One region of the Shewanella sp. MF05913 genome, then DNA from elsewhere that is predicted to be linked to it. Evidence: predicted binding sites of a transcription regulator. Region 1 holds the regulator's gene; each other region holds the start of a gene.

The links. Region 1 encodes LexA, which represses DNA repair genes until DNA is damaged. Its sites were predicted from a motif close to TACTGTATNNNNATACAGTA; they were not measured.
Region 2: recN (DNA repair protein RecN) is a predicted target of LexA. The motif match lies at 8,518-8,537, and genes of this name have one in related genera.
Region 3: recA (recombinase RecA) is a predicted target of LexA. The motif match lies at 3,954-3,973, and genes of this name have one in related genera.

The regions. Positions count from the first base shown of each region.
Region 1 is NZ_JCAYNT010000004.1:175,999-186,866, forward strand. It holds gene AC19MV_RS07860 (efflux RND transporter permease subunit) at 1-1,342, shown strand, start outside; gene AC19MV_RS07865 (hypothetical protein) at 1,431-1,709, opposite strand; gene AC19MV_RS07870 (hypothetical protein) at 1,709-1,969, opposite strand; gene AC19MV_RS07875 (VOC family protein) at 2,069-2,848, opposite strand; gene mtr (tryptophan permease) at 2,969-4,225, opposite strand; gene plsB (glycerol-3-phosphate 1-O-acyltransferase PlsB) at 4,225-6,648, opposite strand; gene lexA (transcriptional repressor LexA) at 6,913-7,527, shown strand; gene AC19MV_RS07895 (cell division inhibitor SulA) at 7,524-8,030, shown strand; gene coxB (cytochrome c oxidase subunit II) at 8,423-10,456, shown strand; gene ctaD (cytochrome c oxidase subunit I) at 10,467-10,868, shown strand, end outside.
Region 2 is NZ_JCAYNT010000023.1:15,699-26,566, reverse strand. It holds gene relA (GTP diphosphokinase) at 1-1,678, opposite strand, end outside; gene rlmD (23S rRNA (uracil(1939)-C(5))-methyltransferase RlmD) at 1,863-3,227, opposite strand; gene barA (two-component sensor histidine kinase BarA) at 3,348-6,185, shown strand; gene AC19MV_RS19720 (YjaG family protein) at 6,175-6,771, shown strand; gene AC19MV_RS19715 (DUF3319 domain-containing protein) at 6,983-7,156, shown strand; gene AC19MV_RS19710 (AEC family transporter) at 7,418-8,386, shown strand; gene recN (DNA repair protein RecN) at 8,568-10,226, shown strand; gene AC19MV_RS19700 (hypothetical protein) at 10,296-10,868, shown strand, end outside.
Region 3 is NZ_JCAYNT010000023.1:36,563-47,430, forward strand. It holds gene AC19MV_RS19785 (peptidoglycan DD-metalloendopeptidase family protein) at 1-67, shown strand, start outside; gene rpoS (RNA polymerase sigma factor RpoS) at 146-1,117, shown strand; gene mutS (DNA mismatch repair protein MutS) at 1,206-3,782, opposite strand; gene recA (recombinase RecA) at 4,067-5,131, shown strand; gene alaS (alanine--tRNA ligase) at 5,905-8,529, shown strand; gene csrA (carbon storage regulator CsrA) at 8,977-9,174, shown strand; tRNA gene AC19MV_RS19815 (tRNA-Ser) at 9,436-9,527, shown strand; tRNA gene AC19MV_RS19820 (tRNA-Arg) at 9,551-9,627, shown strand; tRNA gene AC19MV_RS19825 (tRNA-Arg) at 9,655-9,731, shown strand; tRNA gene AC19MV_RS19830 (tRNA-Arg) at 9,759-9,835, shown strand; tRNA gene AC19MV_RS19835 (tRNA-Ser) at 9,843-9,934, shown strand; tRNA gene AC19MV_RS19840 (tRNA-Arg) at 9,996-10,072, shown strand.

The sequences.
Region 1 (10,868 bases):
AACGGTGCCTGAAGTTAAGCGGGTATTTGGTAAAGTGGGCAGAGCAAAAACAGCCACCGACCCCGCACCGTTAACCATGTTAGAAACTACCATTATGCTTAAACCCACAAGCGAATGGCGAACTGGCGTCACATTAGAAAGTATCATTGCCGAACTGCAAAAAACGGTACGTATTCCGGGTATGACTAACGCTTGGGTACAACCGATTAAAACCCGTATAGATATGTTATCCACTGGTGTTAGAACCCCGGTCGGCATCAAAATATCAGGCTCAAATGTTGAGGAGTTACAGCGAATAGGCAGTGAAATAGAAGCAGTAGTAAGCCAATTACCGGGCACCTTATCGGCATTTGCACAGCGCAGCAGTGGTGGTCGTTATATTGATATTACCCCTAACTTGAAAAATGCCGCCCGCTACGGCATGACACTCAAAGACATTCAAGATGTGGTGCAAATTGCCATTGGCGGCATGACGGTGGGCGAATCGATTCAAGGTCAGGAACGCTACCCAATTAATATTCGTTACCCAAGGGAGTTACGCGACAACATTGAAAAGCTAAAAGACTTACCCGTGCTCACTAAAACCGGTAAATACCTACCCTTAAGTTACCTCGCTGAACTGACCATTAGCGACGGCGCGCCGATGCTTGCCAGTGAGAATGGCCGCCTTATTTCATGGGTGTTTGTCGACTTAAAAGATATTTCAATTGGTGAGTATATTACCCAGGCTCAAACCGCACTCGATGAACAAATTAGCTTACCTGCGCGTTACAGCTACAGCTTTGCCGGCCAATATGAATACATGCAGCGGGTTGAAGCTAAAATGACACTGGTGATCCCGCTTATGATTGCGGTGATTTTTATCTTGTTGATGATGACCTTTAACTCAACAATTCAGGCTCTGGTGATTATGCTCAGTTTGCCATTTTCACTGGTGGGCAGCGCATGGTTACTTTACTCGCTCGAGTTTAATTTTTCGGTGGCGGTATCGGTTGGCATGATAGCACTGGCTGGTGTGGCCGCTGAGTTTGGGGTGGTGATGCAGGTGTACCTCAACAACAGTATTGCCGCTTACAAACGAGAAGACCGTTATCAAACTAAGGCCGACTTAACGGCTGCGCTTATCGAAGGTGCGGTAATGCGTATACGCCCTAAAGCCATGACGGTTGCCACCATCTTTTTTGGCTTATTACCCATCATGTGGGGCAGCGGTACAGGCAATGAAGTGATGCAAAAAATTGCTGCACCTATGGTAGGCGGTATGGTCACCGCGCCGCTATTATCGCTATTTGTGATACCGGCGATTTACTTACTAATTTATGGTCGACGGTTGCCTGCATAATCATTGGCAGACGCTATAAAGCAAAATCCCAAACAATGTATTGTTTGGGATTTTTATTATCACATCAACAACCTAAATTAAGCTGAGGTTAATTCCGCTTAAGTGACTCATTAAGTTGATCCGCTTCATCTTGTTTCTTCTTCTTACATGCAGCGATGTCATCAGGATGACCGTGTTTGCATGGATCGCTGGCTAAAATCGCCATAGGCAGATTGAGTATCATGTAATCTGTATCATTTTTATTATCGTCGGCATTGCCAGCATTGCCTAAACGGTTTGGCGACGTGCCGCTACAAGCCGTTAAGACAAGTAAACTAGACCATATCAGGCTCGATAAGAGGGTCGATTGCACAAGCTGCTTTTTCATTATTGAGTGATCCTTTGTTTTTCACGCGCTAAACTCATCATCTTAAACATTCCCCATGCCATAATCGCGCCACCAATAACCAACATTGCATTAATAATCATTGGGTGAGCTAGCATAGGTAAAAAGCCTTCGTCAAAGCCGGCAAATATTCCGTAAAGCCCCAGACCAAACAATAACGTGCCGGGAAAATCGATAATGGCCACCATTAGCATACTGCGGTTAATTCGTGCTAATGCTGTTTGTGTTGTTTCTTGAGTCATAAATTCATCCTTGGGTGTATTCCATCTGTATTGCTAATCAGTCTGACATCGATTGTTAATTTGAGTTCAAATAATGACCTAATACAAGATACTAAACATTTATGCAGCTGGGTCCAATAGCGAAATAATCGAGAAAAATCCGCCTTGCGGATCATTGAGTACCGAAAAACGTCCCACATTAGGGATGTCGGTAGCGGGTACGCACACGGTCGCGCCCAAACTTTTTGCTTTAGCGAGCGCGGAATCGCAATCATCAACTGCAAAATAGTTCATCCAATGCGCTGGCGCATCGCCCCATTCTGCCGTCATTTCCATCATGCCGCCAACAGCTTGCTCACCCACATACCATTCGGTGTATTCAAAATCGGCCATATCTGCAAGTTTGGTTTGATAGCCTAGCACCTTACTATAAAATGCTTTAGCGGCTGCGGTGTCACGACAGGCTAACTCAACCCAGCATAAGGTATTAGCTTCTTGTGCCCGTTTTATGCCTATATGATCTTGCCCTTGCCACAGTGCAAAACGGCTACCTTCAAGGTCGGTGCATAATGCCATGTGGCCTGCGTCCCCAACCGAATGTGGCCCAGCTATCACTTGTCCGCCAGCTTGTTTAACTAATTCAGCGGTAACATCAACATCATCAACAGCAAAGTAGAGCGTCCAATGTGTGGGCAACGCTTGCATATCCTCTGGCATTGGGTACATCGCGCCAATATCGTCACCTTCAATTTGCAACATAGTGTAATGCCCTTCAGGCATTGGCATATCATCAGCTTCCCAACCAAATAATGCCTGATAAAACGCTTTACCAGCGCTCCAATCGTGTGTAGCCAGCTCAATCCAGCATGGTTGCCCTTGTTGATATTGTTGTACTTTCATTATTGTTGTCCTGTAGTCGCAATTACTGATAGGTAATAGTTATAAGTTAAGTTGATATCACCCAAAAAGCAAAAAGCCTTCAAACGAAGGCTTTTTTTAAAATGCACTGTGAAAATCAGCTTATTTAAATACCGGCAGAATATCGGCCATGGCCAGTAAGTGACAGGTTGCGGTAATCATGCCAAACAACACAACAATCACAATTAATGGTGTCCCACCCGGCACTTTAAACCCACTTGATTCTGGATACAATTGACGCACTTTATAGGCTAATAAAGCCGGTACAATTACCGCCCAAACGGTAGCGGCTAATGCGGCAAAACCAATGGCAATAATAAAACCATTAGGAAATAATAAGCCCAAAATCGTTGGTGGGATAAAAGTCACTGCAGCGGTTTTAACACGACCTGAACGCGAGTCATCAAAACCAAATAAATCGGCAAGATAATCGAATAAACCTAAAGTCACCCCTAAAAACGATGACGCTACGGCTAAATTGGCAAATAACGTCAGCATATTGTTAAGCCACTGACTTGCCATCGCACCCGATAAAGCCTCAACCAACACGCCGATATTTCCGCCTTTGGCAATCACATCGGCAAATTGGCTACGTGGAATATTACCCATGGTCGCGATAAGCCAACACACATAGATAATGAGGGCGATGCTAGTGCCTACGACTATCGCTTTGACAATGGTATTAGCATCTTTACCATAGTATTTAACTAAACTCGGTACATTGCCGTGGTAGCCAAAACTGGCTAAGCCAAAGGGAATGGCAGCAAATAAATACGGCAAATAACGGCTTTCACCGTCTGGTGACACTAACTTAGTGGTGTCGATTTCAATCAATAAATTACCTATTGCTAAAAAGAAGGTAATCACCATACCGCCGAGCATAATGGTGGTAATACGATCAACCGCTTTAGTGCTAATCAATACGATGAACGCTAACACTGCCGCAAACACTAAACCGGCAACGCTTTGAGGTAAGGTTACGCCAAGTGCCGACAAGCTATGATTAACAATAGAGCTGCCACCACTAATATAAGCGTAGGTCAAAATGTACAAGACAAACGCAATGGATACGCCATTAATGACTCGCCAAAATTGACCTAATGTTTCACGGGTTAACGTATCGAAACTGGCACCGGGTTCAAAATGCAAGTTAGCTTCTAGCAGCAATAACCCCGACATTAACATGCAAAACCAGACACCTAATAGCATGGCAATTGAATAACCAAACCACATTCCGGCACCCACAACTGGCAATGAAAACATGCCAGCCCCCACCGTGGTGCCCGCAATAATCATCGCACCGCCCAATAGAGACTTCCCTTGTGGACGGTGCTTTGCAGCATTCATATGGTTGGCCATTAATGTCCATGCTCCGCGTGCACACTATCAACAATGGTTTGTCTTACTGATGAGCTCAATAACTGGTTTGCATAATCGCGAATTCTAATCACTTCAGACCGATGCTCAACACTGCATAAATAGCCCAGTTCTTTTAGCTTAACGCTTAAGGTGTTATAGAGTTTTTTGTCATAAAACTCTGGCGCTGTGATGCCATGCAATGCACCTAAACGCTGTGCTAATAAGTGACTATCGGTTTCAAGCTCTGAGCGTTCTAAGTCAGGCTTTATCGCTAACAAGTTAAAGATAATGGCATAACGCTGTAACGTTTCGCTGATAGTTTCTGCTAACAATAATAATTGCGCAGTGTACCGAGGCGTGACTTCAAAATGAGCTTCGCCACTGAGTAAGCCTTGTTCAACCATAAAGTCCAAAAGGCTGTCGATATGCTGTGGCACATCGTCAATACCCATAAATAATTCAGCTTTTAGCAACGGATAAAAATCCATCACAACGGCATGAATTTTTTCGCGGTCACAAATATCATATTGCACTAAACAACTGGCAATTAACGACGGAATCGCCATGACGTGAATAATATTGTTGCGGTAGTAGCTCATGGTGATAGCAATTTTTTCATCAACAGAAATAATTTCACCAATGGCATCTTTAGTGCTGACAAACTTATTCAGTGATAAACAATGATCAACAATCGATTTACCATTACCTTCTGCAACCGAAGTGTAATTTGTATAAGGTACCGTTTTCAGCATCGCTAAATACAAATCTAACTGACGTTCTAACAAGCTGCGCTCTAATGCATTTCGCTCAGAAGCTAGCAAGACTAAACTCGTTAATGTCACTGAACTTGCGGCGGCAGCGCCGTTAATATTAGTCATCACACGGTTAGCCAATAAGTTAACTGATGGCGTAAACCAAGTCGGTTTTTGCTCTGGGTCTTTGGCCACTTCTTCACGCCAATCTGGAGCTTGTTGATTTAAAAAGTTTTGTAGATTAATCGGCTCACCAAAATTCACATAACCTTGGCCAAAATTACCTAATTTACGAATGGCACCAAACACTTGCCACACTGACTCTTTTTGCTTTTTCTTGCCGCTTAACTCTTTGTGATAAGTGGCGACTTCCATCACATGGTCATAACCTAAGTACACAGGCACAAGCGTTACAGGTCGCTCAATGCCGCGCAATACACTATTGATAGTCATGGCTAACATACCTGTTTTAGGGGCAAGTAAACGTCCGGTACGAGAACGGCCACCTTCAGTGAAGTATTCAACCGAATAACCTTTAGCAAACAGTTGGTCTAAATACTCACGAAACACAGCAGTGTATAGCTTGTTGCCGTTAAAGCTACGGCGGATAAAGAACGCGCCACCACGACGGAACATCGGGCCTGCTGGCCAAAAGTTTAGGTTAATTCCCGCAGCGATATGCGGTGGCACCATGCCCTGATAATACAAAATATACGACAGTAGTAAGTAATCCATATGGCTGCGATGACACGGCACATATACAATTTCATGACCATCATGGTGTAATTGGCGGATTTGTTCAGCGCCTTTGATATTGATACCACTGTATAGCTTGTTCCACAGCCAAGTAAGGAAGCGCTCAGCGATACGGATTAAACTGTCTGAATAGTCCGTGGCAATTTCATCTAAATATTCAATGGCTGTTTCACGGGCTTTTTCAGGTGACACTTTCTTGTTAATGGCTTCTTCTTCAATCGCTTTTTTGATTGAATCCGACTTAAGCAACGAAGCAAAAAACATTTGTCTGTTGGGCAGCTGCGGGCCCGTCATCACTTTACGTTGACGACTGAAATGCACTCGAGCTACACGGGTTAATTTGTGGGCAATACTTTTATCGAATCCATGTTCATCTGCCATATAGCGTAAAGATAATGCATTAGAGAACTGGACAAAGTTATGTCTACCAAGAAACAAAATCATTAGCCATTTACGTAACCACGTTGGGCTTTCACGCTCAAGCACTGCCGCCTTCATGCTGTCGTCTTCTTTACCAGGCGTGCGCCCCCAGTACAAACTCACGGGCACGAGTTGAATATCCAAATCCGGACGTTGACGATGAAGCGCCAATAAACTGGTGAAGCTATCGATAAACTTTTCACCACTTTCGCGTTTACCAAAGAGTGGCTTACGCCCCTCCAAACACACAATACGTGGCACTTTTAAGCCATCAACGATGAGTGGGTCATATGGACTCGGCATTCCAAAGCCCTCAGTGATTTCGCTTAGCGCAGCGGCATCACTGATTGACTCTGTTTTCATGACATAAACCAATGGTTTATTTGGATCTAAATTAAGATCATCAAAAGGGTCATGCGGGACAACAATGGTTTGAACCATCGATTTCTGTACCCATTTTAATGCACGTAAAAATATTGAATTTGGTTTTGACATAGTTACTTTCGCAATATAAGCCACTGTAATATTGCTGCATAGGATACCAGAAACCACCCTTGATACACTATCTGGCTGTTTTATCTTTACTTTGTGAACAGTCCCGAACTGAACAACTCAATTAAAATATAGAATGAAACTGATATAAAACATACTGATAGGCAACAATGCCGTAACAAAAAACAAAAAACGGTTGGTTAATACTTGCGCGAACAAAAACACTGTATATAATGACAGTCACTGTATAAAAAGACAGGAATCATCATGAGACCGTTAACGCCGCGCCAAGCAGAAATTTTAGACTTAATTAAAAACAATATCGCCGAAACAGGTATGCCACCGACTCGTGCTGAAATTGCGAACCGTCTTGGCTTTAAAAGTGCAAATGCTGCCGAAGAGCATTTAAAAGCACTCGCCAAAAAAGGCTTTATCGAAATCATGCCTGGCACTTCAAGAGGTATCCGCTTACCTCATGAAGAACAACAAGAAACAGGATTGCCGCTGATTGGCCAAGTCGCTGCTGGTGAACCCATTTTAGCGCAAGAGCATGTAGAGCAATATTATCAAGTCGACCCAAACATGTTTAAACCCGCAGCCGATTTTTTACTGCGAGTACGTGGCGACAGTATGAAAGACATTGGCATTTTAGAGGGCGATTTACTTGCCGTACATAAAATGCAGCAAGCACGTAATGGCCAAGTAGTTGTGGCCCGCGTTGAAGACGACGTCACGGTGAAACGTTTCGAGAAAAAAGGCAATGTTGTCTATCTACATGCCGAAAACGAAGCATACACCCCGATTAAAGTAGACTTAAGTTGCCAAAGCCTCACCATTGAAGGGCTTGCCGTTGGCGTTATCCGTAATGGAGATTGGTTATGAACAAACTAATGGGCACTGCCCCACGCCACCCAGGTTTATGGGCTGATTCAACAGAAGCAGAATTGTATGGCAACCAAACCATTCAAACATTACAAACCGTCACTCAAGGTGAGTCTGAGTTAGGGCAACTGTGCAGCCAGTTAGCAACCTTAAGCCGACAAGGACGCTGGATAGTGCTCATTAGTCCTCCGCATATTGGTTATAAGCACATGCTGGCAAGTGCTGGTGTAAGAATGGACCGGATCTTATTAGTACACACTAAAGATGAAGTTGAAACGTTATGGGCAATGGAAAAAGCATTAACCAGTGGCACTTCAAGCGCTGTGATTACCTGGACGAGTTCACTCGATGCACGTGACAGTCGCCGTTTAGAAATTGTCGCCAAAAGTGCACGTGCTTTAGGTGTGGTAATTGAAGATGTGAATACTCACTTACCTGAAAAACATCAAATCGTTAATCCAACAATGCCTTCTGCAACAAGTAATTTTTCAGCATTTCATTAAGTACGAACCCTTCAACACCAAGCCCTGCATCCAATTCAGGGCTTTTTTTTACCTTTTTTCAGCCAATTAGCGAACAAAGTGATCTTGATCAATGTTTAATCTACAAGTAATGTTGTTAACAAGGATGAAACATTTTTTATCTTTTATTTGACGTAATTTGGCAGATAACACCGCCATCGATGGGAATACGTCAATACAATTTGATTAGTTCAGTCGTAGGTACAAGTGTGGTGTTCAGCTAACAATAAAAGCGTAAACTGCCAGTTTACAACCACCAAGTTACTTTGAGGTCATCAAACTTTTTTGGGAACCGAAGAGTTTGCATAGAGCAGAGACTTACTGTGTGACTCTTCTTTGTAGTTGCTATTTGCAATTAGCAGAGGAGAAGTCTTGTGAAGCAATGGTGGTATTGTTTATTGGTTGTGCTGATAGCACTTCCGCTTGGGGCTGCAGAAATGCCCCTCAACATGACTCAAGGCGTAACAGATATCAGTGGTAAGGTTTACGACCTCCACATGACCATTTTATATATCTGTTGTGCTATTGGGCTAGTGGTGTTTGGGATCATGATTTACTCAATGATCTATCACCGCAAATCTAAAGGCGCTGTCGCGGCCAATTTTCACGAAAGTACTAAAGTGGAAATAGCCTGGACAGTCATTCCGTTTATCATCTTAATTGCTATGGCAATTCCTGCTACTAAAACCCTGATTGCAATGGAAGACTCCAGCGATGCGGATCTGACCATAAAAATTACGGGGTCGCAATGGAAATGGCACTACAGCTATTTCGATAAAGACATAGAATTTTACAGCACACTCTCAACTCCAAGAGAACAAATTGATGGTGATCAAACCAAAGGTGAAAACTATCTACTCGAGGTAGATAAGCCTCTGGTATTACCGATTAATCGCAAAGTGCGTTTTTTAATGACCTCAGATGATGTAATCCATTCTTGGTGGGTACCGGCATTTGCCGTTAAAAAAGATGCTAATCCCGGTTTTATTAACGAAGCCTGGACGCGTATTGATAAACCAGGGATCTACCGTGGTCAATGTGCTGAACTTTGCGGAAAAGATCATGGCTTTATGCCCATAGTGGTCAATGCGCTTTCTGAAGCAGATTTTGATAATTGGCTGATTGAGCAAAAGCAACTGGCTAAAACCGAAGCCGCAGCAGCTGCGGCCTCTATGTCGCAAACCTTATCTCTTGCAGATTTAAGCAAACAAGGTGAACAAGTGTACCTTGCTCGCTGCGCAGCCTGTCACCAACCCAATGGCGCGGGTCTTCCTGGCGTATTTCCATCATTAATAGGTAGTCCGATTATTAAAGGCCCTGTTGAAGATCACCTTAATATTGTGATCAACGGTAAGCCCGGCACAGCGATGCAAGCCTTTGCTAAGCAAATTTCGCCTCAAGAAATGGCAGCCGTGATTACTTATGAGCGTAATGCGTGGGGAAATAACTCAGGCGATGCAGTGCAAGCAGCAGACGTAGGTAAATTTTCAAGTAACGGTGCCGCAGCACCTAATGCAGCGGCAGCAAAAGCCAACACAGCAACAGCTATGGTTGATAATACTGCTGATACGCTAGCCGAAACAGTCAACCAAGCTGCTGAAGCCGTTGCAAAAGCCGTGACACCAGAGGAATTACCCATACTCACCATGGAAAAGCTTATGGCTGAAGGTGAACAAGTCTATGCCGCTACGTGTGCAGCGTGTCACCAACCTACTGGCGCAGGCATACCTGGCGCATTCCCCTCACTCATTGGCAGCCCAATAATAACTGGACCAGTAAGCGGGCATATCGAGATGGTTATGCACGGCAAACCAGGCACAGCAATGCAGGCTTTCAGTGCTCAACTTAGCCTACAGCAAATTGCCGCTGTGATTACTTATGAGCGTAATGCCTGGGGAAATAACTCAGGTGATGCAGTTCAAGCTGCGGATGTGAGTAATTTTTCCAGTAACAGTGCAGCTTCACCAAAGCCCGCAGCGCAAGTAACAAATACAGCAACTGCTGTCGCTGATACTGTTGCAGACGCGGTAACCGATGCGGCTAATCAAGCAGCCAAAGCCGTTGGCAAAGTCGTCATAACAGAAGCATCACCCACACTCACCATGGAACAGCTTATGGCTGAAGGTGAACAAGTCTATGCCGCTACGTGTGCAGCGTGTCACCAACCTACTGGCACAGGAATACCAGGCGCATTCCCCTCACTGATTGGCAGCCCAGTAATAACAGGGCCAGTAAGCGGGCATATCGAAATAGTGATGCATGGCAAACCCGGCACGGCAATGCAGGCATTCAGTAGTCAGCTCAGCCCACAAAAAATGGCTGCGGTGATTACGTATGAGCGCAATGCGTGGGGCAATAATTCTGGCGAGGCAGTTCAACCTGCCGATGTCGCTAGTCATGGACAGTAGGGGAAAACCAATGAGCACAACAACGCACGATACAATCGGCACTGCGCATGATGAGCATCATCACGGTGCCCCTAAAGGGCTAATGCGCTGGGTACTTACCACCAATCACAAAGACATTGGATCTTTGTATTTATGGTTTAGTTTCATCATGTTTTTAACGGGTGGCGCAATGGCAATGGTCATCCGCGCAGAGCTCTTCCAACCGGGTTTACAGCTAGTTGAACCAAACTTTTTTAATCAAATGACCACAGTTCATGGTCTGATTATGGTGTTTGGCGCGGTAATGCCAGCCTTTACCGGGTTAGCAAACTGGCTAATACCTATGATGATCGGCGCGCCAGATATGGCGCTGCCGCGCATGAATAACTGGAGTTTTTGGATTTTGCCTTTTGCTTTCACCATGTTGCTGGGT
Region 2 (10,868 bases), on a different contig from region 1:
TAGTTTCGGTAAAATTCACCACCTGATTTAACCGTAAATCACCACCGCCAATGGCCGCTAGCATGTCGTCCATCGTGTTAAGATTAAAACGCTCAACAGCCACTGCAGCATCTTTAATTTTTAAACCAACACGCGACAATTCAGATTCGAGCATCTCTTTACCGGCGGCAATATTTTTGTCGCGGTCTTGTTGCTTAAACCAATGTTGAATTTTAGAGCGTGAACGTGACGACTTAATATAACCTAAGTTTAGATTTAACCAGTCGCGTTTAGGGTTAGGCGTTTTTGAGGTGATAATTTCAATGCGCTCACCCGTTTCAACTTGATAAGTAAATGGCACAATTCGGCCATCAACTTTAGCGCCTATACATTTATGTCCTACTTGCGAGTGAATGTAATAAGCAAAATCGAGTACGGTTGAGCCAAGCGGTAAATCGACCACTTCACCGTTAGGAGTAAACACATAAACACGGTCTTCAAATACTTGGCTACGAACCTCATCAACCAAGTTACCACTTTCGGCCACATCTTCTTGCCACTGTAAAATTTTACGCAGCCAGTTAATTTTTTCTTCGTAACCGGTTTGCTTAGTGTTACCCGCGCCTTCTTTATATTTCCAATGCGCAGCAACCCCTAACTCAGAGTCTTGGTGCATTGCTTCAGTACGAATTTGAATTTCGACGGTTTTGCCTTCAGGCCCCACTACTACGGTGTGGATCGATTGGTAACCATTTGGTTTTGGATTGGCCACGTAATCGTCAAATTCGCGCGGAATGTGGTGCCATAAATCGTGCACCACGCCCAAGGCGCCATAGCAATCTTGCAATCGCTCGGTAACAATACGTACAGCTCTTACATCAAACAATTCATCGAATTTAAGATCTTTGCCCTTCATTTTGCGCCAAATACTGTATATGTGCTTTGGGCGACCATACACTTTTGCGCGAATTTCGTCGTTGTCTAAACGCTGTTGCAGTTGCGTGACGAATTTGTCGATAAACACTTCGCGGTCAACACGTTTACCGTCTAACTGTTTGGCAATGTCTTTATAGACTGTTGGGTGCAAATAGCGGAACGAAATATCTTCGAGCTCCCACTTAAGCTGACCAATACCTAAACGGTTAGCAAGAGGGGCATAAATATCGGCGATTTCACGGGCTAACAATACACGAGTTTCTTCGTCAGCATTTTTAACCGCACGCAATAAACACACGCGCTCTGCCAATTTAATGACGACCGCGCGCACATCTTCAACCATCGCTAACAGCATTTTACGAATATTATCGATTTGCGGTTCGGCATCACGCGAATTTTCGCTGACTTTCAGTGCGCCAATGGCATTCATGGTGACAACACTGGCAACGAGTCTTGCTAAATTGTCGCCATACTGTTCAGCTAATTGCTCTTCGTTTAATACACCAGCTTCAAACATTAAAAACAGCACTGCAGCTTGAAGCGTTTCAATGTCCATGTTGAGCGGCGCGAGGATTTCGATCATTTCACGAGCGCGCGCAAGCAATTCAGTATGGGCCAGTTTATTTTTGACCGGTAAGGCCTCAACTTGCTGGATCAATACTAATAATTTTTGAGCGTCGTCTTTGTCGTCGAGATAACGAGCGACCCACTCATCTAATTGGAATGCTTGCGTATTAAAATGTGCTTCGCGAACAGATACCATGAACCCTTCCTTAGCCGCATGACCGACTGATATCTACCAACATTGTATTCTTAAAGGAATAAATGAGGCATTAATTACAACTGAACACGTTATCTTGAAGCCATAGACTTTTTTGTCAATTTAAACGAGCTCAGTTGAACAAATTTATAGCATACCATTTGATATTGCAGTAAATACTGCCAGCTTATTTACATAATTCAAATAAAACCATGGCTTCGGTATGGTGCGTTTGCGGAAACATATCCACTAAACCTACTTTGGCAATACGATAACCATTGGCTAATAATACACTACTGTCGCGCGCTAAACTTGCTGGATTACACGATACATACACTACTTTTTTAGGCTGCATCTTCTGTAACCACTGTAAACTTTCATAGGCACCAGCACGGGCTGGGTCGAGTAATAACTTATCAATTTTACCTAACCAGGCTTGTTCTGATAAGTCAGCACTTAAGTCTGCATGATAAAACGTTACATTGTCTAAGTGATTATCTAAAGCATTTTGCTTAGCCTGCTCAACCATTTCTGGCACACCTTCAACCCCAATCACTTGCGCCGCTTTTTTTGCAAGAGGCAAGCTGAAGTTCCCGACACCACAAAACAAATCAAGAATACGCTCACCCGCTTGAGGGTCTAACCATTCAATAGCTTGGTCCACCATCGCTTGATTAATGGTGCCATTAACCTGGACAAAGTTACCCGGGGTAAATGAACATCGCACACTTTCGGCGGCCAAATGATAATAAGGCAACGTTACAGCTTGCTCAATCGAAGCGAGCGAAGGATAAAGCTGGGTTAGTAGCCCGGCATCATCTTGTAGCAACAGATTAAGCTGATGTTTTTCAGCAAAGCCACTTAACCAGCGAATATCGGAGTTAGGCAGTTTTTTAGTCACTCTGAGTACAACAAAATGACCATTATCAGCCTGAGTCAATTCAACATGGCCGATGCTCGCTTTGGCTTTTAATTGGTTTAAGTTAGCCGCTAAAGGCGTAATTAAATCCGACAAAGGAGCCGCTAATACCGGGCATTGGTTAATTTCAATAATTTGATTACTGTTACCAGCACGAAATCCCAGCTGTAAACGTTGGCTGCGTTTATCTAATACGGTAGCGAGGCGAGCCCTACGTCGATAATGCCAGCCATCGCCAATAATCGCCTCTGCCAACATCTGTGTATCGATAGCATCTGAACTCGACTTAGCCATTAAATCAACCAAGGCTGATTGCTTATAATCACGCTGAGCTTGAATGTCCATATGCTGTAAATCACATCCACCACATCGACTATAATGCTGACAATGAGGTTTGACTCTACTTAACGCTGGACTGGCAATATTGATTAGTTTGGCTTTAGCATAACTTTTCTTTTGCTCAATAAGCTGCACCGTTGCTTGCTCGCCGGGTAACGCACCGGCAATGAACACCACCTTACCTTGAAGCTGTGCCATACCTGCACCGAGGTGGTCTAGTTGGGTGACATCTAGCGTGAGCTTTGCAGATAATTGTTTAGATTTGTTCGGTTTTTCTTTGAAAAATTGTGCCATTTCGGCCTCAGATGTCGAATAAAAAACTAGTCAAGAGTGCGCTGTTTCTGGCAGTCTAGACGCAATAATAGCGATTTAGCATCAGGAACACACCTAACAGCCATGAAAAGTGCCAACAATATGACCAAATACAGCCTACGTTCTTGGGTTCTGGTACTTGCGTTAGCGCCCACAATTGTCGTGGGTATTCTACTTGGAAGTTATTTCACGATAAACCGCTTTTATGAATTGGAAGACACCTTAATTATAAAAGGCAGCAATATTGTTGAACCTTTAGCCATTGCCAGTGAGTTTGGCATTATTAATCAAGACCGCGAATCGACAAAACGTCTTCTGGCGGCATCGCAAATTAATAATGCTTCGTTAATTCACTCCATTGCAGTATTTGACGCTGAAAATCAATTATTTGTAACGTCTCATTATCATAAAGATTTCGAAACAATGCGCTTTAAAAAGCCATTAACGGCACTTATTGGTACAGAACACGAAACCATTGGCGATACGCTCATTATCCGTGTACCCATTATTTCGCATACCGGCCTTGAAAGCTCGTTGCTCAGTAGCTTAAATCGCGTTAGCGATACCGAACAAAACACACAACAAAATCAACATTTCATAAAACCTATTTTCAACAACCAGCAAGAGCAAATTTTAGGCTACATTTCCGTTCTGCTTAATAAAGAAAATGCACTACTCGAGCAACATAGAGCGGCCATAGCGGCCTTTATTATTGTGTTAATAGGCGTGCAATTTAATCTATTTTTTACATTCCGTCTGGTAAAGCATGTTAACCATCCGATTACTGAAATGGTGCGTGTGGTCGCCAAAATTCGTGAGGGTAAACTGGATACACGCCTTGAAGGTAATTTAATCGGTGAGCTTGATTTACTTAAGCGCGGTATTAATGCCATGGCGGGCTCTTTATCCGAATATCACGACGAGATGCAGCAAAATATTGACCAAGCCACATCAGACTTACGTGAAACCCTAGAGCAAATTGAAATTCAAAACGTTGAGTTAGACTTAGCCAAAAAACGTGCCTTAGAAGCAAGCCGAATTAAGTCTGAATTTTTAGCCAACATGTCGCACGAGTTACGCACACCGCTCAATGGTGTCATCGGTTTTGCAAGGCAGTTGTTAAAAACGCCGCTGCATACTAGCCAGCTGGATTACATTAAAACCATTGAACGAAGCGCCAGTAACTTACTGGGTATTATTAACGATATCCTCGACTTCTCTAAACTTGAAGCGGGCAAAATGGTACTTGAAAAAATGCCATTTGCACTGCGTGAAACACTTGCTGAAACGCTTACCATTATTGCTGGCAGCGCCCAAGAAAAGGGTCTGGAGTTGGTCATTGATATTGATAGCAATGTCCCTGAGAGTGTGAGTGGCGACTCTATGCGCGTGAGCCAAATTATTACCAACTTAGTGGGTAACGCGATTAAGTTTACCGACTCTGGCAGTGTCATCCTTAAAATTCACTTAGTCGGTCATGACGAGGACAATATTACTCTTCGATGTGAAGTTATCGATACCGGCATTGGCATCGACGAGAGCCAGCAAGAATATTTATTCCAAGCATTTGGCCAGGCAGATTCTTCTATATCACGCCGATTTGGTGGCACGGGATTAGGCTTAGTTATCACCAAGCGCCTCATTAACCAAATGGGAGGTCAAATTGGCTTTACGTCTGCCCCCAATAAAGGCTCAAACTTCTGGTTTATTTTACCACTTGGGATCAGCCAATTTGAAATAGGCGAAGTCTTGCCAGTCAATGTCCTACAACATAAATCTGTGTTGCTGTATGAGCCTCGCGAGTTGTCTCGAGACACCCTTAACCGCCGGTTAGTCTCTTGGCAGTTAATTTTAACCAATGTTGCAAACCCAGAAAACTTGACCTCGGTACTGCAAAGTCAAAATAGTAAATTTGATTATATTATTATGAGCTGCCATGGTTTTGTTGATAACGCCGAATTAATTCATTTATTACAGCAAGCGCGTCAGCATACTGATTGCTTAGTGCTGTTGCATGACTGTGTTGATCAAGATGTAATTATTAACGTGCTTAAAGCCAATGCAGATGTCCTGCTTAACACGCCAATAAGTGACTTTACCTTAGCACGCCATTTAATATACCCACCCACGCCAGCTACATTAGTCAGCTTGCCTGAACAGCCCATTGTCGAAGACACTCACCGTATTAAGGCCTCTGTGCTAGCGGTTGACGATAATATGGCTAATTTAAAACTAATTGACACTTTATTAAAAGAATTGGTTGTCAATGTGGTGATCGCAAGCAATGGTAAAGACGCCATAAAGCAAGCCCAAGAACATGCATTTGATTTAATTTTTATGGACATTCAAATGCCCGGCACAGACGGTATTACAGCTACCCAACAAATCCGCTTCGCATCGCTTAACCGTCACACCCCTATTATTGCGGTTACGGCTCATGCCATTGCAGAGGAGCGAGAGAAAATTCTCGCCTGTGGCATGGACGGCTTTTTACCGAAACCTATCGATGAAGTATCGTTAAAAGGGGTGATTAATCGCTGGATCACCAAGCCTAAATTTACCCATTTCGACAACACCATATTAAATTGGGATTTGTGTTTAACTCAAGCCAATCAAAAACCAGACTTAGCATTAGACATGCTAAAAATGCTGGTTAGCTCGCTTCCTGAAACGGTTGAGGCTATCGACAATGCCTTAGAAAAACATGATTCTGCAACATTATTACAAGCAGTGCACAAACTGCATGGCGCAACATGCTATTGCGGCGTACCGACAACACAAAAACTTTGTAAAGATATCGAATCAGCCTTAAAGCATAAAATTGATATCGATGATCTTGAACCTGAAATACTAGAGTTACTTGATGAGTTAACTAAGGTAGAATCAGCAGCAAATCAAGTGATAAACCAGCTATCAGTGGATACTCCTAATGACCAGTAAACCCGGATTCTTTAAACGCCTTAAGGCGCTATCTTTACCGCAAAAACAGCTTTTTGCACTTGCCTTGTGTCAACGTATGTTACCTAATTACAAACTATTCTCTGAAGTATGTGAGTTTGGTGAGCCTCAAGTATTAAGCACCGCACTTGAGCTATTATGGCAAAGCCAATACGACAAAAAGCTTAAATTCAATATTGATGTACATTTACAACGTCTCGATGAAAACACTCCAGATCCAAGCGATTTTGAAGCTTATGGTGCCTACCCCGCGATGGATGCTGCTGTTGCTATCGCAACGTTAATGAGTGCTATCGACAGTAAAATTGAAGAAGACATTACCAATATCAGCAAATTATCATCAAGTACCGTCGCAAACTACATTGAAGCGATTAGTGATGAATCATTAATGGATGAAGAGTTAGATGAGTTTGTTTTTTCGCATCCAGTAATGGAAGAAGAAAAAGAGCTTCAAGGTATGTTGCTTGATATTATCGAAGCCAACCCAGACATTAACAGCGAGTTAGTGAAAGGATTACGTAAAGATATAATTGACGCTGGCGTGTCAAACATTGGCATTAGCGAGTAATCGGTACAGGCATTAACTTGAGGCTACAAATTGATGTTTGCAGCCAAGTAAACACCTTGATATCTTAATAACAGCCTTAATAATAGCCTGAATGTTTCAGGCTATTATTCGTTATAATGAGTATGAAGATAAAACCTCATACCTTGCAATATCCCTTATAATACCGACCATAACACGCTGTGATATTGATATTTAAAACGTCAAAGGCCCTATGAAAAAAATTTTCTATCAAGGCTTCACCTTCACCAATCCAAACGGTAAAACCGACAATTGGACACTCGTGATTGGCAATCAAGTTCGCGTAGGCTCGTTATTTGAATTAAGACGACAAGTGCACTTTTTTACCGAACTGGGTATTTTACCTCCGCCAAAAATTGCTAAATAACGCGCATTCACAGCGTGGTGTTCTCAACATTTTTACTCCTCAGCGATAAACCTCAACTGCGGATCTAAACGATAAATCTAAGCGATAAATCTAAGCGATAAAATCGATTATCTACGTCCAACACTCAAATAGTCTTTACATATCAGTATTAATTCAATGGAATGATGAAAAACTATCACCTTGAGCCTAAGTCTAATTGCATCGCAGCGAGTAAAAGCAGTAAAGTGACAACATTATCATTTTGCTAAGGAATTGCGAGGGATGTCTAGTATTCTTACCCCGCTAATCGCTGTCTTCGCCATTATGCTGCTAGGCAGCTTAGTTCAAAAGTTGAGACTGCTTCCCGCCGACACCGATGTCGTGCTTAATCAGTTTGTCTATTATGTGGCCTTCCCTGCTATTTTATTAATTGTATTAGCAGAAACACGTATTGAAGACATTGCTCAATGGGGCTTTATTGCCGGCTTTAGTTTAGCCATGGTAATCACTTATGCATTCGTTATTGCGCTGTCTCTTTGGCAAGCACCAAAGCAACAAGCCATCGCGGCAATGCGTGGATTAAACTCAACCTTTGGCAATACTGCCTTTATTGGCATCCCATTAATGAGTTTAATGTTTCCCAATAACAAAATGGCTCTCGTCGCTGCGGCCATCGCCAGTTTGTTATCAGTCATCATGTTCGCTTTTGCACTGGTGTCTATCGAACTTGCTAGCCGAAACAAACAATCCTCTGAACCAGCCATTTTAATCATGGCTAATGCACTGGGTAAAAACCCTATCGTTGTTGGCAGTGCCATTGGGATCGCATTATCGGCTTGTCATATCAGCCTCCCTAATAGCGTGTCATTGATGTTACATCAATTGGGTAATACCTCGAGCCCTTGCGCCCTATTTGCCATTGGTATGGTGTTAGTCAAAGCCTTACGTCAACAAACAGGCAGTAAGCTGTTTACAGCCAGCTTAATTGCTGAACTCAATGTGATTAACCTGTTTAAGTTGGTCATTCAACCTCTTATTGCCTACGGCTTATTAATTGCATTTGGGGTTGAGCTACAATGGTTAATCATGGGGGTGTTACTAGCCTCACTCCCTACTGCAGCAAGTGTTTACTTACTGGCAGACCGTTACCAGGTGCATGCAAATGTGAGTGCGCAAGCAATACTCTATGGCACGTTAATGACCTTTATCAGCCTGCCGATCATTGAATCTTTATTGAAGACTTACGCTTAAAGTTAATTGAATTAATGATGTGTTCAATCGGCTAATGATTGAGATTGGTATAACTATCGTGCGATTCGTGATTAACAAATAGACAAAGATAATTTTCGGTCTACTACTTTACTGTATAAAAAATCAGTATATACTGTTTATCAATACAGTGGTTTGGTGGTTTCATAGACAGGAATTCATTATGCTTTGCCAACTCAGCATCAACAATTTTGCTATCGTACGTTTTTTAGAACTCGACTTTAAAGCCGGTATGACAAGCATCACCGGGGAAACCGGTGCAGGTAAATCGATTGCAATCGACGCTCTGGGTTTGTGTTTAGGCAACCGCAGTGATGCCAATACTGTGAGACCCGGCGCGAATAAAACCGAGGTCAGTGCACGCTTTACCCTACACGATGTGCCGTTAGCAAAACGCTGGCTTGAAGATAATGATCTCGACGCTGACGACGAATGCATTCTTCGTCGTACCATTAATAGTGATGGACGTTCTCGCGCCTACATCAACAGTAATCCCGTTCCAGTGACGCAATTAAAAGCTATAGGCCAATTATTAATTGGTATTCATGGCCAACATGCCCATCATGCGATGCTCAAAAGTGAGCATCAATTAAATCTGCTCGACAGTTACGCCAACCACAAAATATTACTTGATAACGTGAGCGCTAGTTATGTTAGGTGCAAACAAGTTGAAAATGAACTCAAGCAACTAGAACAAGCTCAGCACGAACGTATTTCACGCCAACAACTGTTGCAATATCAAGTAGAAGAGCTAAACGAATTTAACCTAGGTTTAGACGAGTTTGATGACATTGAGCAAGAACATAAACGCTTGGCAAATGGCACTGATTTAATCGAACGGTGTCAGGCTGGTTTGCACTTACTTACCGAAAGTGACGATGGCAATATTGAATCACTGTTAAATAAAGTCGCCGCCATTGCAGACACGCTTCAAGGCTATGATGAATCACTTGCGCCTATTAGTACCATGCTGAACGATGCGTTAATCCAAGTTCAAGAAAGTGCTAGCGAAATCGAGAGCTATTTAAGCCGTCTTGAATTAGATCCTGAGCATTTTGCTTATCTTGAAAAACGCTTATCAACGGCAATGCAATTAGCACGCAAGCATCATGTAGGCCCAGATAAATTGGCTTTGCATCACCAAGCGCTAATGGCAGAACTCAAAGAACTCGCTGGCGATGAAAGCAAACTTGACGAGATAAGACTGCAATTAGATGCGAGCAGAAATGCCTATTTAGTCAATGCACAGAAACTCAGCCAAAGCCGCAATCGTTATGCTAAAGAGTTAGATAAATTAGTCACCCGCTCAATTCATGAACTTAATATGCCTAAAGGTAAATTTAGCATCGAAGTGAATCACGACCCAGCCAACATTTCAGTGAATGGCTGTGACAACATTGAATTCATGGTGACCACTAACCCAGGGCAACCTTTACAACCGATTTCCAAAGTCGCTTCAGGCGGTGAGCTATCGCGTATAGGTTTAGGTATTCAGGTGATAACCGCTAAAAAAGTCGCAACCCCAACATTAATATTTGATGAAGTTGATGTGGGTATTTCAGGCCCTACGGCATCTGTAGTCGGCAGAATGCTGCGCAGCCTTGGAGAATCAACTCAGGTGTTGTGTGTTACCCATTTACCTCAAGTTGCAGGAAATGGCCATCAACACATGTTTGTAAATAAGTTTAATAAGGCCGGCAGCACTGAAACCACCATGCAAGCACTAGATAAAGATCAACGCGTTAATGAACTGGCACGTCTACTCGGTGGAGACGTAATTACTGAAAACACCTTAGCCAACGCCCGCGAATTATTGCAATAGCGTCATGGCTTATCAAAAGCTAACCATCATATTACCATTGTGTTAAATGGACTTTGAGGATAAAGAGTGATGATGACTTTGTTAAAAACGATAGGCGTGCTGGTTGGGTTAATAAGCAGCTTATTAGTCTTTGCCGTTGTTTGCTTAGTGGCAATCAACGCGTCTGACAGAACAAAGTCTCCAAATACATTATTAGTTGAAAGTTGGCTAAAACAGCAGCCTGTTGAGTCGAATGAAAATGGGTTTACCTATGCCATGGCGTTACTCAACGCCACAAAGGAGAATCAATCGGGCCAATCTACCACGGCGCTCACTTTTAATGCTCAACAGAATAAATTAACAGCTAACTTTAAAGACGCTTGCCAACTAACAGATTGGGATACTTGTAATGCGTTTTTTAGCCACAATAGCGAAACCATTAAACGTGTAATTCATACTCATCAAGCGAATATTGAAAAATACAATACATTAATTACTATGCCTGATTGGCAAGAAAGCGATGAGTCTTTAACAACTCAACACCTACCTCACTGGAGCCTGCTTTTTCAACTAAGGGATTTAAGCATACTTGCAGCAATAAATAGACCTGACTCAACGCCCCATAAAATCGATGTTGATGCTGCGATAGTATTCTTAAACAAA
Region 3 (10,868 bases), on a different contig from region 1:
GCTTCATTTTGAAGTGCGTTATCACGGCAAGTCGGTTAACCCATTACGATATCTACCTAAACAGTAATTGTTTAGCAACATAAATAACGGAGGATAGGCAAGTGAAGTAGATTACATATCACAAATTAGGTTTGGGAGAGCAATTATGAGCCGCAAAAACAGTACTGCTATAGCAGAACCACTTGTCGATCTAGCTAAACAACCACAAGAGGTTGCAGCCAAAAAAGGCGATTTGGTGCAGCAACTCGAAATAGAAGACAAAGTCCAAGAAGACTTACAAAAAAACCTCGATGCCACTCAATTATATTTAGGTGAAATTGGTTTTTCTCCTTTGCTTACAGCTGAAGAAGAAGTCTATTTTTCACGTAAAGCCCTCAAAGGCTGCGAAAAATCTCGCAACCGCATGATAGAAAGTAACTTACGTCTTGTCGTTAAAATTTCCAGAAGATACAACAATCGTGGTTTAGCGTTGCTCGATCTCATTGAAGAAGGCAATTTAGGCCTGATCAGAGCGGTAGAAAAGTTTGACCCTGAACGTGGTTTCCGCTTTTCGACTTATGCGACCTGGTGGATTAGACAAACCATTGAACGTGCCATTATGAATCAAACTCGCACGATCAGACTTCCTATCCATGTTGTAAAAGAATTAAATGTCTATCTTCGCACTGCAAGGCAACTTGCACAAAAACTTGACCATGAACCCACCGCGGAAGAAATTGCTGAAAAACTCGATGTTTCAACGGGCGATGTGAGTCGCATGCTTAAACTGAATGAAAGAATTACCTCCGTTGATTCACCTTTAGGTGGCGATAATGAAAAAGCATTATTAGATGTGATTGCTGACGACGACTCCGTTGGGCCAGATCATCGAGTACAAAGTGAAGATTTATCTAACTCAATTGTAGGTTGGTTAAATGAGCTTAATACGAAACAACGTGAAGTGCTTGCAAGACGGTTTGGTTTGTTAGGCTATGAACCATCAACACTCGAAAACGTGGGGGCTGAAATAGGGCTAACGCGCGAGCGAGTTCGTCAAATTCAGGTTGAAGCGTTAAAGCGTCTAAAAGATTTACTCGGCTCGCAAGGATTGTCAGTAGAAGCGCTTTTTAGGGATTAATATTTAGCATATTAAGAGTAATGTTAACTTGCCCACAATAAAAAAGGACACATTGCAGTGTCCTTTTTATGGCCTGTTTTTTGTGGTCCTAGCGTGCTAAACGTTTTAATTCATACAATAAATCAAGAGCTTGCTTAGGCGTAAAATCGTCAGGATTTATTTGCGTTAGCTTAACCAAAGCGGGTGAAGGCTCCGGCATCGGCGCAAGTAAATTCATGCTCACTTGTGATGGTGCATGTTCTGATACTGCACTATCGCGATTTTCGAGTTGATGCAGTTTATGTTTAGCCGCTTTGATCACTTGATTTGGCACACCGGCTAATGCGGCAACTTGTAAACCATAACTTTTACTGGCTGCACCCTCTTGAACGGCATGCATAAAGGCAATGGTATCGTCATGTTCAATCGCATCTAAGTGCACATTGACTACGGCTGGTAATAATTCTGGCAATTGAGTTAGCTCAAAATAATGTGTTGCAAACAAGGTCAGCGCACTGACTTGTTTAGCGAGATATTCAGCAGCAGACCACGCTAGCGACAAACCATCATAGGTTGAGGTTCCTCGGCCTATTTCATCCATTAATACCAAACTATTGGCTGTCGCATTATGCAAAATATTGGCTGTTTCGGTCATCTCTACCATGAAGGTTGAACGACCCGATGCTAAATCGTCTGATGCACCTATACGTGTAAATATTCGATCAATTTCACCAATTTGAGCAGAATCTGCGGGCACAAAACACCCAATGTGAGCCATTAAAGTGATAAGTGCTACCTGACGCATATAAGTTGACTTACCGCCCATATTGGGGCCGGTTACGATCAACATTTTGCGTTGAGGCGTCAGGCTAACTGGGTTGGCAATAAAGGCTGATTGACTCACCTGCTCAACCACAGGGTGGCGACCTGCATCAATATGAATTCCGATATCGTTTGTCATTTGTGGACACTGATAATTGAGGGTTTCTGCTCGTTCGGCAAAGTTACTTAATACATCTAACTGTGCGGCTGCAGTGGCGAAGATTTGCAGTTCTTGTAATTTAGGTAACAGTAAGTCAAACAGTTGTTCCCATAGCTGTTTTTCTATTGCCAACGCTTTACCTTGGCTTGAAAGTACTTTTTCTTCGTATTCTTTAAGCTCTGGGGTGATATAGCGTTCAGTTCCTTTTAGTGTCTGGCGGCGCTGATAGCTTAATGGGACCTTATCTGCTTGTAAGCGACTGACTTCAATGTAATAGCCATGCACGCGGTTATAGCCCACTTTGAGAGTACTGATCCCAGTTTGCTGTTTTTCGCGAGCTTCCATTTCGACCAAGTAATCATTGGCGCCTTCACTCAGCTTACGCCATTCGTCTAACTCAGCATGGTAACCGCTTTTAATCACGCCGCCATCACGAATTAACATCGGTGGGTTATCGACAATAGCGCGTTCGAGCAAGTCGTGCTGCTCAGGAAACTCACCCAATTGCGCCGCTAACGTAGACATTTGCTGTTGCTGGCAAGTTGCTAGCGTTTGTTGAATGGTCGGCAGCAATGCTAAAGCTTGCTTTAAACGCGAAAAATCACGTGGTCTGGCACTGCGCAAAGCAAGGCGGGCCATAATACGTTCAATATCACCTAAGCTTTTCAGTTGCTCGTGCAGAGTGTGGTAAAGGTCTTGTTCAATTAATTCATTTACAGCGCCGTGGCGTAATTGAACGGCTTTGCGGTCGCGAAGTGGTTCATGGATCCAACGTTGCAACATGCGGCTGCCCATAGGCGTTGCTGTATTGTCGAGTACCCATGCCAGGGTGTTATCACGGCCGCCAGATAAATTTTGGGTTAGCTCTAAGTTGCGACGAGTCGCAGCATCTAAAATGATTGATTCAGATTGATTAAAGCGCACAATCGAATTGATGTGCGGTAAGGCCATTTTTTGGGTGTCTTTGACATACTGCATTAAGCAGCCTGCAGCTTGTAATGCTAAGCGTGCGTCACTAATACCAAAGCCATGCAAATCTTTAGTGCCAAATTGATTGAGCAATAAATTGACACAGGTATCGTAATCAAATTCCCATTCAGGGCGGCGTCGGATCCCTTTCATGTTATTGATTAACAGCATGTCAGTAAAATCTTCGCTGTAAAGTAATTCAGCTGGATGAGTACGCTGTAACTCTGCTTCTAATGCTTCACGAGTCGGTAGTTCCGCAACAACAAAACGTCCTGATGAAATGTCGAGCGTGGCATAACCAAAACCCGTTTTACCTTGATAAAGCGCCGCGAGTAAGTTGTCTTGCTTCTCTTGTAATAGCGCTTCATCAGTTAATGTGCCAGGAGTCACAATACGTACCACTTGACGTTCAACTGGGCCTTTTGATGTAGCAGGATCGCCAATTTGTTCACAAATGGCCACAGACTGGCCAATCTGTACCAACTTAGCTAAGTAGCCTTCAACAGCATGATAAGGAATACCCGCCATTGGGATTGGGTCGCCACCGCTTTTACCGCGAGCGGTCAATGAAATGCCCAACAGTTCAGATGCTTTTTTAGCATCATCATAAAATAACTCGTAAAAATCGCCCATTCGATAGAACAGCAACATGTCGGCATGAGCGGCTTTTAAGCTCAAATACTGTCGCATCATCGGGGTATGTTTTTCTAAATCGCTGGTATCAATTACAGTCATTATGGACTCTTCACTCTATCAATCTTGGGGCATGAAACTTTATGACGCTAATATTAACAATTTTTATCTTCGGGGTATAAATCAATTCACAATAAAAATGCTTGGTGGGTAAAATATTGATGTAAAAAGGCAATTCGGCTAGGAATAAAAAAAATTACGATCAACACTTGATACTGTATGACTATACAGTATACTGATGAACATATTGAGATGAGTTATAACATCTCACCTAAATAAAAATCGCATTTTACTAAACGTATTGAATGCCTTAAGAGGGTTTTACAATGAAGGTTGATCCAAACAAAGAGAAAGCACTTGCCGCCGTATTAAGCCAAATTGAAAAGCAATTTGGTAAAGGCTCAATTATGAAATTGGGCGAAGACCGCACAATGGATGTTGAAACTATCTCTACCGGTTCACTTTCATTGGACGTCGCCCTAGGTGCTGGTGGTTTACCTCTAGGCCGTATCGTTGAAATTTACGGACCAGAGTCATCAGGTAAAACAACATTAACACTCGAAGTGATTGCAGCAGCTCAACGTCAAGGTAAAACCTGTGCGTTTATCGACGCAGAGCACGCATTAGATCCTATTTATGCGAAAAAGCTTGGCGTAGATATTGATAACTTATTGTGTTCTCAGCCAGATACTGGTGAGCAAGCCCTTGAGATTTGTGATGCCTTAACTCGCTCTGGCGCTGTTGATGTGATTATTGTCGACTCGGTAGCAGCACTAACACCTAAAGCGGAAATCGAAGGCGAAATCGGTGACTCACACATGGGCCTAGCCGCACGTATGATGAGCCAGGCAATGCGTAAGCTTGCGGGTAACCTTAAGCAGTCAAATACTTTACTTATTTTCATCAACCAAATCCGTATGAAGATTGGTGTGATGTTTGGTAACCCAGAAACCACAACAGGTGGTAACGCACTTAAGTTTTATGCTTCTGTACGTTTAGATATTCGTCGTACCGGTGCTGTAAAAGACGGTGATGAAGTAGTGGGTAACGAAACACGCGTTAAAGTCGTTAAAAACAAAATTGCAGCGCCTTTTAAACAAGCTGAATTCCAAATTCTTTATGGCCAAGGTATTAACCGTACCGGCGAATTAGTTGATTTAGGTGTACTTCACAAAATCGTCGACAAAGCCGGTGCATGGTATAGCTACAAAGGTGAGAAAATTGGTCAAGGTCGTGCAAATGCAGGTAAATTCTTAACTGAAAACCCAGCCATTGCGACAGAAATTGATACTACCTTACGTTCAATGTTACTTGCTAGTGGTACAGGCAGTTCATCAAGTGCTGATGACGGTGATGAAAACATTGATTTAGAAACGGGCGAAGTTTTTTAATTAAGCCTTAGTCATCTGACTCATAGATTGACAAGTAAAATGAATAAAGTGTCGCGGTGCGCATATTGTGCACCGCGATTTTTTTATAGAAAACGCGGTAAATATTAAAACGATTCAGTTATCTCTTTCTTCAGTTATCTCTATCTAAAGCGTAATTATTTAATGCGTCAGTGTCTTAAATTTCCTCGCGATACACTTCTAACTCAAATTCTGTACCTACTTTTTATGTGAGACGCCTAAGCACTGTTCCGCGTTATATTTAATCTGACCTAATCTTAGGGCCTATTAATCTTTCAAGGTTGTTTTTGCAGCGAATTGTTGGCCACTACTTACATATATTACTGCGCTGCAGAAACTGTGAGGTATAGTTATTCTACATAAAAAGTAGATTACGCCGTAAAAGTGGTCAACAAACGCTGCCCGAAAGGTTCGGCTAAAAACGTTTTACTCTTTGTTGAATGTACTTTGCTTAGATGACTAGGCATCAATCCATTCGTCTCGATTAAAACGTTTTTAACTCGAACAAAATTCAACCATCAAAGAACAACAGACCCTAGAATCAGTAAAAAATCTAATAAGACACTTAATGAGCAAACATGTTTCATCTGTTGAGAATGGCTGTGAAATGTATCGTTCATTCATCGATTTTTGCTCAGATGATAATCGGCTCGCTCGTCTCGCTTCTTGCGTTAAATTCAGTATATAATGCCTACATTTACTGGCTTGCATGTCAAGCTGGTTACCTTTGTATTCTTCTATTTCAGGGCCATTTCATGTTTCAGACTACAGCAGAGTTAAGAAGTGCTTTTTTAAAGTATTTTGAAGATAACGGACATCAGGTTGTTGATAGCAGCTCACTCGTTCCCACAAACGATCCAACACTGTTATTTACCAATGCGGGTATGAACCAGTTTAAAGATGTGTTCCTCGGCATGGATAAGCGAAATTATACACGTGCGACATCTTCACAACGCTGCGTTCGTGCGGGTGGTAAACACAACGATTTAGACAACGTAGGCTATACCGCACGTCATCATACTTTTTTTGAAATGCTCGGTAACTTCAGTTTCGGTGATTACTTTAAAGAAGAAGCGATTCGTTTTGCATGGACATTTTTAACCGAAACCTTAAAACTGCCTAAAGAACGTTTATGCGTCACCATCTATGAAACCGATGATGAAGCTTATGACATCTGGACCCAGAAAATTGGCGTACCTGCTGAAAGCATGATCCGTATCGGTGACAACAAAGGTGCTGCGTTCGCTTCAGATAACTTCTGGCAAATGGGTGATACCGGTCCTTGTGGTCCATGCAGTGAAATTTTCTATGATCATGGCGATCACATTTGGGGTGGTCGTCCTGGCACTCCAGAAGAAGATGGCGATCGTTTTATTGAAATTTGGAATATTGTATTTATGCAATATAACCGTCAAGCCGACGGTGAAATGTTGCCATTACCTAAACCTTCAGTTGATACCGGTATGGGTATTGAGCGTATTGCAGCCATCATGCAAGGTGTTCATTCAAACTACGAAATCGATATCTTTAAGCAATTAATCGCTAAAGCTGCTGACATTATTGGTGTCTCCGATTTAGAAAATAAATCGCTACGCGTTATTGCTGACCATATCCGTTCATGTGCTTTTTTAATCGCTGACGGTGTTATGCCATCAAACGAAGGGCGTGGTTATGTGCTGCGCCGTATTATTCGCCGCGCAGTGCGCCATGGTAATAAGTTAGGCGCAACTGATGCCTTTTTCTACAAATTAGTGCCGACGCTAATCAGCGTGATGGGCGATGCGGCAAACGGCTTAAAAGCCATGCAGGCGATTGTTGAAAAAGCCTTAAAAGCAGAAGAAGAACAGTTTGCCCGAACCCTAGAGCGCGGCTTAGTCATTTTAGACGGCGCATTAAATACCCTTAAAGGCGACACGCTAGATGGTGAAACGGTCTTTAAACTGTATGACACTTATGGCTTCCCTGTCGATTTGACGGCTGACGTATGTCGCGAACGTGATATTCATGTTGACGAAGCGGGTTTTGAAGTCGCAATGGCAGAGCAAAGGCGTCGTGCTCAAGCTGCAGGTAACTTTGGTGCAGACTACAACAGTAATTTAATTATTGATGCTGAAACCGCGTTCTGTGGCTATACCGAGCTTACGGGTGAGTCAACGGTAACGGGTTTATATGTTGATGGTAAAGCTGTTGAGCAAGTTGTTGCTGGTCAAGATGCTATTGTCGTTTTAGCCAATACCCCATTTTATGCTGAATCAGGCGGGCAGGTTGGTGATAAAGGCTTGTTAACGGCTCAAGGTATTGAATTTACAGTGAGTGATACTCAAAAGTTTGGTCAAGCGACAGGTCATCAAGGCCAATTAGCGCAAGGTCAATTAGTCGTAGGGCAAACGTTATCTGCACAAGTGGATAAAAAATTACGTCACCGTACTCAGTTAAATCACTCTGTGACTCACTTGTTGCATGCTGCATTACGTCAAGTATTAGGTTCACATGTTACACAGAAAGGGTCGTTAGTGAATCCTGAGCGTCTGCGTTTCGATTTTTCACATTTTGAAGCGGTTAAACCGTCAGAATTAAAAGCGGTAGAAGAATTAGTTAACACCCAGATCCGTCGTAATCATCAATTAAAAACTGCCGAAATGGCCATTGATGAAGCCAAAGAAAAAGGCGCTATGGCGCTATTTGGTGAAAAGTACGATGACCAAGTACGTGTTGTGACGATGGGTGACTTTTCTATTGAATTGTGTGGCGGTACTCACGTTGGCCGCACGGGCGATATCGGTTTATTCAAAATCACTTCCGAAGGCGGTATCGCTGCGGGTGTACGTCGTATTGAAGCCGTAACGGGTGCTGCGGCTATGAGCTACGTTGCAGAGCAACAGGCGATGCTAGAAGAAGCTGCGCAGTTGCTCAAATCAGACAATGCATCTGTTGTGACTAAATTAAAAGCCCAATTAGATAAAGTGAAGCAGCTTGAAAAAGAGTTATCGCAACTTAAAGATAAATTAGCGGCTGCAGCCAGCGCGGATATGGCAGGTGATGCTAAAGACATTAATGGCGTTAAAGTGCTGGTTAAATTGATGGAGGGCGTAGACCCTGGCTCATTGCGTGGTTTGCAAGATGAATTAAAGCAGAAGCTTAAATCAGCCATTATTGTGCTTGGCACTGCAAAAGATGGCAAAGTTAACCTGATTGCGGGTGTTAGCAATGACTTAACTAAACAAGTTAAAGCAGGTGAACTGGTTGCTATGGTCGCTCAGCAAGTAGGCGGTAAAGGCGGTGGACGCCCTGATATGGCTCAAGCTGGTGGCACACAACCTGAGAACTTAGCGGCTGCATTAGCATCTGTTGAACCTTGGATTACTGAGCGTTTGAGCTAACATTTAGCCAAAATAGCGCTTTAATTGGCACTTAGGGCATAAAGTCTAAGATATTCAACTTTATAACTTGAGTGCTAACAGTAGATTTGGCATAGTGAAGTAACTCGCTAACAGTAAAAAGCGTTTAAAGGGATTACTAGGGTAATAAGTTGTGATTGCAACTGTGTGCGTACACAGGTCATTAATGGTTTTATCTCTGTCGTTTTGTTATTGGTTTTGCTGTTTAGATTTATTTAACACCGTGGTGAGTGCAAATATGATGAATTTGGACTTATTACGTATTGATAGTTGATATTTTCGTCAGACTTTAAAATTTCCGAATAGATAATGCTTTATAAACTGACGTATTTAGAAATAGATACTATGATTTTATGTAGAGCGAACCTTATAATAAACGCATATTACGGACAAAGCGTGTTATGCAGATTGAACTAAAGGAGCAATCGAATGCTAATTTTGACTCGTCGTGTAGGCGAAACATTAATGATTGGTGATGAAGTCACCGTTACTGTGTTAGGTGTTAAAGGTAATCAGGTACGTATTGGTGTTAATGCACCTAAAGAAGTATCGGTTCACCGTGAAGAGATCTACCAACGTATTCAATCTGAGAAATCAGGTACGCCTCCAGAAGGTGGCAATTACTAATTTCGGCTATTTTGTCCGATAAAAATAAAGTCAGCAGTTTGCTGACTTTTTTGTTTTTTGAGTAAATGATCATTTTTGAGCGGTATAAAAAAGTCTTTGAAAATCATTTTTTAAAGTAATATTCGTAAAAATGAATACAGTTTTCACGACTATTTGAAGCTATTATCCCCAATGTGATTAAAAACAGTCCAAATGAAGATAGGATCCCTAAAAAGGGTTTGACTTATTTTCGTCAAACAGTAATATGTGCGCCAAGAAAACGGAGAGGTGGCCGAGTGGCCGAAGGCGCTCCCCTGCTAAGGGAGTATGGGCTTTAAATCCCATCGAGGGTTCGAATCCCTCCTTCTCCGCCATTTCTTAAAATAGTAAAATCGATGCGGATGTAGCTCAGCTGGATAGAGTACCTGGCTACGAACCAGGCGGTCGGAGGTTCGAATCCTCCCATCCGCACCATTTACTATTAATGTGTTAACCATGAATGCGCGTGTAGCTCAGCTGGATAGAGTACCTGGCTACGAACCAGGCGGTCGGAGGTTCGAATCCTCCCACGCGCACCATTCATGTTTCACCAAAACCCAAATTTCGCGCGTGTAGCTCAGCTGGATAGAGTACCTGGCTACGAACCAGGCGGTCGGAGGTTCGAATCCTCCCACGCGCACCATTTTTGCGGAGAGGTGGCCGAGTGGCCGAAGGCGCTCCCCTGCTAAGGGAGTATGGGCTTTAAATCCCATCGAGGGTTCGAATCCCTCCTTCTCCGCCATTTATTGTTTTAGCAGCTATAATGGTTGTGTTACTAATAAATGGCATGTTGTACCGATTTTGCGCGTGTAGCTCAGCTGGATAGAGTACCTGGCTACGAACCAGGCGGTCGGAGGTTCGAATCCTCCCACGCGCACCATATTAAAAACGCCCTGTATTTATACAGGGCGTTTTTTTATGTCTGTTTGCTAGTCTCATTCACATTGCTAATCCTCTTTCATATCCTTTCTGCTATTCGTTGGGCTCATTAACGTGATGATTTAGGCTCAATCAAGTACATATTTCTTAACCAATCTGAACTGGGAATAATGAAAGGTTTTCAAAAAGCCTTTTGTCTCGCTAAATGCGTTGAATGAACTTGCAATCGGCTAGCTATTGACGCGTTAATTCACCTTATACCAATTCTATTAATTATGTGACCAATCAGAGCCACTCAGATTGTTCAGTTTGAGGCGCATTGTTGAAATAATGGTTATTCCCTTTTAAGGCAATGCAACAAAGAAATGAACGGTCTGAGTGTCTCCTGTAAGGCGGGTTTCTGTGTCTTCCATGCTGCTTAATAGCATTTTGACGTACGACTGCATGGATGCAGAAGGTAGAGCAACGCAGGAGCTGTTGCCGAGAACAACTATGCCTACAATTCTATTACTTGCCTAGAAGGCACAGAACTCCCGCTGAATGACCAGATAATTAATGGAATTGGTATTGTTAGCAAAAAATCACAAGTTTGAAACATTTGAACCTTAATGATTTGATATTAAACATTTTGTTTCCATCTCTTATCTCGAGTTCAGGTTAATTAATTACATTATTATTCATTTTTATTGCTTAATATCAGTTATTTTATTCGTTTGCTTAAGTATGATGCACTATTTCGGCATGTTGCTTGACCGTTAATGTTATCTATTTTGTGATTTATAGATTGAAATTACGTA